2 regions of the Bradyrhizobium guangzhouense genome follow, and region 2 is predicted to be linked to the other one. Evidence: riboswitches for the same ligand, from Rfam matches in the RefSeq annotation. Region 2 holds a riboswitch; the other holds the start of a gene.

Region 1 (4,207 bases), 330 kb from region 2:
GCCAGACCAGCTTCGTCTTCGGCGTCACCGCTTTCAGGATCGCGTCGACGTCGCAGGTGAGGTTCTTCTCGGCCGCAACGACGTTCTTGGCGCCGACCGCCATGGTCGCGATCGGGTAGACCAGGAAGCCGTGCGTGGTCGAGATCGCCTCGTCGCCATGGCTGAGATAGGTGTGGGCGAGCAGATTGAGGATCTCGTCCGAGCCGGCGCCGCAGATGATGCGGTTTGGATCGAGGCCGTAGTGGCGGCCGATCGCCTCGCGCAGCACGCGCGAGGTTCCCTCAGGATAGTCTTCCAGATGATCCGCGACGTGCTTGAAGGCCTCGATCGCCTTGGGCGAGGGTCCGAACGGCGTCTCGTTGGCCGAGAGCTTGAACACCTTGCGGCCCGGCTCCGGCACCGGGGTCTTGCCGGGCGTATAGGGCGCAATATCGAGAATGCCGGGATTCGGCACGGGGCGGGACATCTTCAACTCCGAAAGTAGCTTAGGCGGTACGCGATTTACGATTTTGGCCCGGTCGGGGTCACCGTATAGCGCGTTGCGTGGCTGCCGACGAGGGCCGTGGAGCGCACCGAGGCTCCCGCCTCGATCAGGCCAGCCCTGATCTTGTCGATGCTGGTGTCTGACGTAACCGAAACCAGCAGCGCCGCGCCGTCAAAGGCGGTATCCGGCACCGCCACGATGTCGGCGAGCGGCGACAGCGCCCGCGCGACTTCGGCATTCCATCCGGATACGCGCACGCTGAAGGTCTCGACCTCCGTCACGACGGCGCTGTCGGCGACGCGCGAGATCGCGAACACGGGCAGCGACGCCGGATGGTCGGCGCGTTCGACGAAGGGCAGGCGCGCGATGATCTTCGGCGCGCCCATCGCTTCCAGCTCCAGCCACCACGGTGTGCGGCTGGAGGTCGCCGAGACCAGCGCGAGGTCGCCCTTGGATTTCGCCACCGCCTCGACCGCCGCCTGCGCGCTGAAATGCGCGACGTAAGGCACCGTGAAGCCGAAATGGAAGCGCACGGAATCGCGCATCGCCGGCTCGCTTGCCGAGATGTCGGCATGCACGGAGAACGGTGCCTGGACATAGGTGAAGGTCGAGATGATGACGCGCCAGATGCTCTCGACCGTGTCGAGCGGCAGAATGCCGCGATGACGCTGCACGATCTCGCGCATCATCGAGGCCTCGCGCGCGGGCCGGAACGCCGAGCCGACCTCCTGGGTCTGCTTCACCTGGATCAGGCGGTCGATGATGTCGCCGCGCTGCATCAACAGGCGATGCATGGCCTCGTCGATCGCGTCGATCTCCTTGCGCAATTCCTGGAGCGATGGTGGCGCGGGCGGACGTTGGGACATATCTGACTGGGCGGTTGCGAGGCTGCGGAGAATGTCCTGATTAGGCAGTCAGGCCGGCGAAAGCAAAGAGAAATGACGTCCTGCAAGGCTGCCGGTTAAGAGACGATTTTGGCGAAGCCAGACCGCGACTTGACGAATTCGGCCCAAGCCAGTAGGTTTTTGCCCGTTCCGTGGTCATTTGAGCCGGCCGGCTTGCAGCCACGTTAAAAAACTCGCTAAACAGGCCGGGGACGCTTTCGATCCCGGCCGAACCTATCGTTCAGGCCGGGTTTTTCATGGCCTGATGTCAGTCGCGATCAGAAAGTCCGATCGCTAACGAGGTCGATGGTCAGAGATGGTTGGCGTCAAGTCTGTCCCAAGTCCTACGATCCCAAGTCCCACGATCAGTGCCGACGATCGGTCGCATGAGGTCGATCATCCGAGCTCGGAGGTCGCGCTGTTCGGCGCGGACCAGCCGCTGCGGCTCGATTGCGGCGTCGATCTCACCCCGTTCCAGATCGCCTACAAGACCTATGGCGAGCTCAACGCCGATCGCTCCAATGCCGTGCTGATCTGCCATGCGCTGACCGGCGATCAGCACGTCGCAAATGTGCATCCGGTCACCGGCAAATCAGGCTGGTGGGAGACGCTGGTCGGTCCCGGCCGGCCGCTCGATCCCAGCAAGTATTTCATCATCTGCTCCAACGTGATCGGCGGCTGCATGGGCTCGACCGGGCCTGCCTCGATCAATCCCGCCACCGGCAAGGTGTGGGGCCTCGATTTCCCCGTCATCACCATTCCCGACATGGTGCGCGCGCAGGCGATGCTGATCGACCGGCTCGGCATCGACACGCTGTTCGCCGTCGTCGGCGGCTCGATGGGCGGCATGCAGGTGCTGCAATGGACCGCGGCCTATCCGAGCCGCGTCTATTCCGCGCTCGCGATCGCCTGTTCGACGCGGCACTCGGCGCAGAACATCGCCTTCCACGAGCTCGGCCGCCAGGCCGTGATGGCCGATCCCGACTGGCACAATGGCGCCTATGCCGATCAGGGCATCCATCCGCATCGCGGCCTCGCGGTCGCGCGCATGGCCGCGCACATCACTTATCTCTCAGACGCCGCTTTGCATCGCAAGTTCGGCCGGCGCATGCAGGACCGGGAGCTGCCGACCTTCTCGTTCGACGCCGATTTCCAGGTCGAGTCTTATCTGCGCTACCAGGGCTCGTCCTTCGTCGAGCGTTTCGACGCCAATTCCTATCTCTACCTGACCCGCGCGATGGATTATTTCGACATCGCCGCCGACCATGGTGGCGTGCTTGCGAAAGCGTTCGCGGGGATCGAGACCCGGTTCTGCGTGGTCTCCTTCACCAGCGACTGGCTGTTCCCGACCTCTGAATCACGCGCGCTGGTGCACGCGTTGAATGCGTCGAGCGCGCGGGTGTCGTTCGCCGAGATCGAGACCGATCGCGGCCACGACGCCTTCCTGCTCGACGTGCCTGAGTTCTTCGACATTTCGCGCGCCTTCCTGCAGTCGGCAGGCAAGGCGCGCGGGCTCACCGGCAAGAATGGCTAACGAGGACGGCTCGCAATGTCTGTACAGGAAGTGCTGCCTCTGAATGGCCTTGCGGGCGACCAGTCGGGCCCATTTCGCGCCGACCATCTGCTGGTCGCCGAGATGGTCAAGCCGGGCTCAAAGGTGCTCGACGTCGGCTGCGGCGACGGCGATCTGCTTCAACTGCTGGAGACCCGCGGCATCGACGGCCGCGGCATCGAGCTGTCGCGTGAGGGCGTCAATCGCTGCGTGGCCAAGGGCCTCGCTGTGGTGCAGGGCGATGCCGACACCGACCTCGTCAATTACCCTGATGACGCATTCGACTACGTGATCCTGTCGCAGACGCTGCAGGCGACGCGTCAGCCCAAGGTCGTGCTGGAGAACCTTCTGCGCATCGGCCGCCGCGCCATCGTCTCGTTCCCCAATTTCGGCTTCTGGCGGATGCGCCTCCAGCTCCTGATCGGCGGTCACATGCCGCGCACGGAGAATCTGCCGGCGAGCTGGTATGACACCGCCAACATCCATTTCTGCACCATCAAGGATTTCGTCGAGCTCTGCGACGAGATCCACGTCAAGATGGAGCGCGCCGAAGCGCTCGATCTCTACGGCCGCCCGCTGCGGCTGCGCTTGCCCTGGTGGGTGTGGAATCTGTTCGGCGAGCAGGGTGTGTTTCTGCTCACGCGCGGCGGGAAGTAATAGCCTCCGTCATTCCGGGGCGATGCGAAGCATCGAGCCCGGAATCCATTGCGCCTCAGTTTCTGTGGCTGAATGGATTCCGGGCCGGAGCCTGCCGGCGCATCCCGGAATGCCGACTAATGCGCCACCAGCGACCTCGGATCGCGCACCGGCCAGCGTCCCGCTTCCACCAGTGTCACGAACCGCTCCACGCTCTCGTTGAACAACGCGGGCTCTTCGAGATTGAGCACATGGCCCGACTTCGGAAACATCGCGAGCCCCGCCGCGGGCAGGTGTTTCTTCAGGAACAGGCTCGCGCCGATGCAAGGATCGTCCTCGTCGCCGCAGATGATCAGTGCCGGCGTTGCCACCTTCCTGATCGCATCCGCCAGCGTGTAGATCGACGGCCGGCCGCCCTGGAAGCCGCGCATCGTGTTGGCAGAACCCTTGGCATCATGCCGCGCCAGCGCAACATAAAAATCCGCATGGCCGCGCGGGTCCTTCACCAGGAAGGGAATCCGGCTCGGTGCCTCGCGCGTGATCTTTGCGACTTCCGCAGAGCCCAGCGTCTCGAATTGCTCGGCATTGGCGCGGCACTGCTTGCGCCAGGCGTCGAGAGTCTCGAGTTCGGAACCTGAGCCGACGCCAGCG
Region 2 (4,207 bases):
TCGACCAGCCCGTTGGCGAGTTTCTCATCGTCGGCATGAAGCCGATCCGGACATGGACGGGTGAAGAAATCGTCCTGACCGTGGCCAATGGGGGAGCTGGCCTCATTCTCATTGGCCAAGATGGTCGCTACGACGCGGAAATACCGGTGACTTCCCGTTTTGTCTTTGTACGCCCGGCGCCTGGCGCGCCAGCGGCACTTGCCGAAGCTAATTTTCCGGATTGACCGAGGCGGCAATGAGAACGATGAATCGGACATCAATCTCGGTCTGCCTGCTGCACTTGTTGTTCACTACTGCAACGCTTGCGCGAGACGACGGCCGCTATGCGAACTCCCCGCTTAAGCCCTGGTTCGAGAGTCTGCAGAGCGAATTCGGGAAGTGTTGTGAGGACTCTGACGCCTACGTGGTATCCGAACCGAACTGGAAGTCCGATCACGGGCAATACAGCGTTCGTATCGACGACGAATGGGTGCTCGTGCCGGACGGCGCTGTCATCAAACAACCCAATCTCGCCGGGCGGACGATGGTATGGAAGCTCTACATGGATGGCCATCCGCGCGTCCGCTGTTTCATTCCGGGCAGCATGACCTGATGCGTCGCCAATCTACGCGCCGGGCGGACAAACCATGCCCGAATTTGCGCTGCGGCCGGCGCTACACCCGAAAATGCTTGCTGAGCTTGAGGCCCTGCGCCTGGTAATTGGAGCCGATACGCTGGCCGTACATCGCGTCGGGGCGCGCCAGCATCTTCTCGTAGACGAGGCGGCCGACGATCTGGCCGTGCTCCAGGATGAACGGCACTTCGCGCGAACGCACTTCCAGCACGGCGCGCGCGCCTTGCCCGCCCGCACCGGCATAGCCGAAGCCGGGATCGAAGAAGCCGGCATAGTGCACGCGGAATTCGCCGACCAAGGGATCGAACGGCACCATCTCCGCGGCGTAATCCGGTGGGACCTGCACGGCTTCCTTGGAGGCGAGAATGTAGAACTCGCCGGGATCGAGGATCAGGCTGCCGTCGGGACGGGCCGAGATCGGCTCCCAGAAATCTTCCACCGCATAGCCGGAACGGCGATCGACATCGACGACGCCGGTGTGGCGCTTGGCGCGGTAGCCGACGAAGCCACTGCCCTTCTCGCCGGAGAGATCGACCGAGACGGCGACGCCGCCGGTGAGATCGGCATCGTCAATGTCGACGAGACGCTCAACGGCATGCAAGCTTTCGAGCGCGTCGGCATTGAGGATGGCATCGCCCGTGCGGAAGCGCACCTGCGACAGGCGCGAGCCTTCGCGCACCAGCACGGGAAACGTCTTCGGGCTGATTTCGGCATAGAGCGGACCGTGATAGCCGGCGCCGATCATGTCGAAACGACGCGTGCCGTCGGCGATGACGCGGGTGAAGACGTCGAGCCGGCCTGTCGAGCTTTTCGGATTGGCCGCCGCGACGATCTCCGGCGGCAGCGCCAGGCTCTCCAGCAGCGGCACGATGTAGACGCAGTTGGTCTCCAGCACCGCACCGTCGGCAAGGCTGAACTCGTGCAGCTTCAACTGGTCGATGCGCTCGGCGACGGTGGCGCCGGGGCCGGGCAGGAAGCTCGCACGCACACGATAGGCGATATCGCCGAGGCGCAGGTCGAGACTCGCCGGCTGGATCTGGCTTTCGACGAAATCATAGGCGGGCAGGATGAGGCCCGCTTCCGCCATCGCCGCGATCATGCGGTCGGGCAGGATACCATTGGCGTCGGCGGCAACCGTGAACGTCAACCGGGGGTCCTCATCAGGGGTCAAGTACATCCGGACTTGCGGAAAATACGAGCCTTTTACGGCTATCCGATGGACGCCTTGACGGAAAGGGCATTGCGGAATATGAGCATCACTTATCCCGTGGTGATTTGAGCCGGCCGGCTTGCAGCCACGTTAAATAAGTCGCTAAACAGGCCGGGGACCTCTGTGATCCCGGCCCGTGGAGATATCCAGGCCGGTTTTTTTGTGACCGTTTTCGACGAGACGGTCATCTCGGAGGGTCCTATGTCGAAGTCGCCTGCCTCTTACCGCCCCGAAACCCGCCTGGTCCATTCCGGCACCCTGCGCTCGCAATATGGCGAGACGTCGGAAGCGCTGTTCCTGACCCAGGGCTACGTCTACAACAGCGCCGAGGAGTGCGAGGCGCGGTTCAAGGGCGAGGACCCGGGCTTCATCTATTCGCGCTACTCGAACCCGACGATCGCGATGTTCGAGCGCCGCATGATCGAGCTCGAAGGCGCAGAAGCGGCACGCTCGGCGGCGACGGGCATGGCCGCGGTGACGACGGCGATCCTCGCGCCGCTCAAGGCCGGCGACCATGTCGTGGCGTCGCGTGCGCTGTTCGGCTCGTGTCTCTACGTCATCCAGGATCTGCTTCCGCGCTACGGCATCGAGACCACGCTGGTCGACGGTGCCAATCTGGACCAATGGCAGCGCGCGGTGAAGCCGAACACCAAGACCTTCTTCCTGGAGAGCCCGACCAATCCGACGCTCGACGTGCTCGACATTCCCTCGATTGCCGAGATCGCGCACAAGGGCGGTGCGCGGCTGGTGGTCGACAACGTGTTCGCGACGCCGATCTGGCAGAGCCCGCTTGCGCTCGGGGCCGACGTCGTCGTCTACTCCGCGACCAAGCACATTGACGGCCAGGGCCGCTGCCTCGGCGGCATCATCCTGTCCTCGGAAGCTTTCATCGCCGAGCACATCCACAATTTCATGCGCCAGACCGGCCCGTCGATCTCGCCGTTCAACGCCTGGGTCCTGCTCAAGGGTCTGGAGACGTTGGGTGTGCGCGTGCGCGCGCAGACCGACACGGCAGCGCGCATCGCCGACGTGCTGGCGAGCCATCCGAAAATCTCGCGGCTGGTCTATCCCGGCCGCGAGGACCATCCGCAGGCGGCACTGGTGAAGAAGCAGATGCGCGGCGGCTCGACGCTGGTCGGCTTCGAGGTCAAGGGCGGGAAGGCGGCTGCGTTCCGCGTCCTCAACGAACTGAAGCTTGCAAAGATCTCGAACAATCTCGGCGATGCCAAGAGCCTCGTCACGCATCCGGCGACCACGACGCATCAGCGGCTGAAGCCGGAGGATCGCGCGGCGCTCGGCATCAGCGAGGGATTCATCCGCTTCTCGGCCGGCCTCGAGCATGCGGATGATCTGATCGAGGATCTGACGGCGGCGCTCGAGAAGGCGTGATTGCTTGGTAGGGTGGTTTAGCCAGCAGGCTGCGCAAAGCTCAGTCGGCTGGCGTAACCCACCCTACGAAGATACGGCACAGCCACTTACATCGGCCGGTACGTCCGCACGTCCGCAGGCACATTCACCCCGAGCTTGATCTGGCCGACCGAGTGGATGATGTCGTCGCCGAGCAGCTGGGCGAAGCAGGCATAGCCCCAATCGTTCATGTGCAGCCCATCGGCGATCACGAAACTCTCGACCGGAAGCGCCTGCTTCTCGTGCCAGTCGCGCATCACCTCGAAGCGCGGGAAGATGCCGACGTGACGAAGCTCGGCGACCTTGCCGAGCAGCTTCACCATCTTGCCTGCGCTTTCGGGACGCTCGGTGACCCTGGGCGAATATTGCGGGTCGACCAGCACGACGTCGGCATCGCCCGCCGCCTGGATCCGGGCGATGCCGTCCTCGACCATCCTGGCGGTGTCGCCGGGATCGAGATTGCGCAGCACGGCGTTGGTGCCGACCTGCCAGATCACGAGATCCGGATGCACGTCGATCACCTCCTTCTGGAGGCGCTTCATCATCTCGGGCGCGTCTTCGCCGCCGACGCCGGCATTGATGACGGTGATGTCAGCGGTCGGATATTGCCGGCGCAGCTGCGCGGCGAGACGGTTGGGATAGTTGAAATCGGGCGAGCTCGCGCCATAGCCCGCCGTCGACGACGAGCCGAACGCGACGATCACGACGGGCTTGCCCGCGACGAGCTTACCCGCGACATGCGGCAGCGAGCCCATCGTCTTCGCGCTGCCTTTCGGCGGCAAGCACGGCACGCGGCTGAAAATATCGCCGGCGGATTTCGCGACCTGCTTCACCTTGTCGATGGCGCGCGAAGTGAGGCCGCGCTGCTCGCCGGGCGGCTGGGTCGTCGCAGCAACCGTCGTCTGCGACGGCGATGCGGGCGCGGGGTTAGCAGCTTGCTGCGGAGCTGATGTCGCCTCGGCGGCCTGAGCTCGAGC

What was found. Region 2 has a riboswitch for S-adenosylmethionine ahead of XH91_RS32840 (O-succinylhomoserine sulfhydrylase). Riboswitches for the same ligand answer to the same signal wherever they lie in the genome.
Region 1: another riboswitch for S-adenosylmethionine. It lies ahead of metX (homoserine O-acetyltransferase MetX); the one in region 2 lies ahead of XH91_RS32840 (O-succinylhomoserine sulfhydrylase).

Annotation. Positions count from the first base shown of each region.
Region 1 covers NZ_CP030053.1:6,560,498-6,564,704, reverse strand. Annotated here, with positions in the region: gene hisC (histidinol-phosphate transaminase) at 1-466, opposite strand, end outside; gene XH91_RS31270 (chorismate mutase) at 502-1,350, opposite strand; SAM riboswitch at 1,511-1,590, shown strand; gene metX (homoserine O-acetyltransferase MetX) at 1,685-2,902, shown strand; gene metW (methionine biosynthesis protein MetW) at 2,918-3,577, shown strand; gene XH91_RS31255 (alpha/beta fold hydrolase) at 3,694-4,207, opposite strand, start outside.
Region 2 covers NZ_CP030053.1:6,888,612-6,892,818, forward strand. Annotated here, with positions in the region: gene XH91_RS32825 (hypothetical protein) at 1-224, shown strand, start outside; gene XH91_RS32830 (hypothetical protein) at 236-592, shown strand; gene XH91_RS32835 (2'-deoxycytidine 5'-triphosphate deaminase) at 654-1,790, opposite strand; SAM riboswitch at 1,871-1,950, shown strand; gene XH91_RS32840 (O-succinylhomoserine sulfhydrylase) at 2,025-3,212, shown strand; gene XH91_RS32845 (SGNH/GDSL hydrolase family protein) at 3,299-4,207, opposite strand, start outside.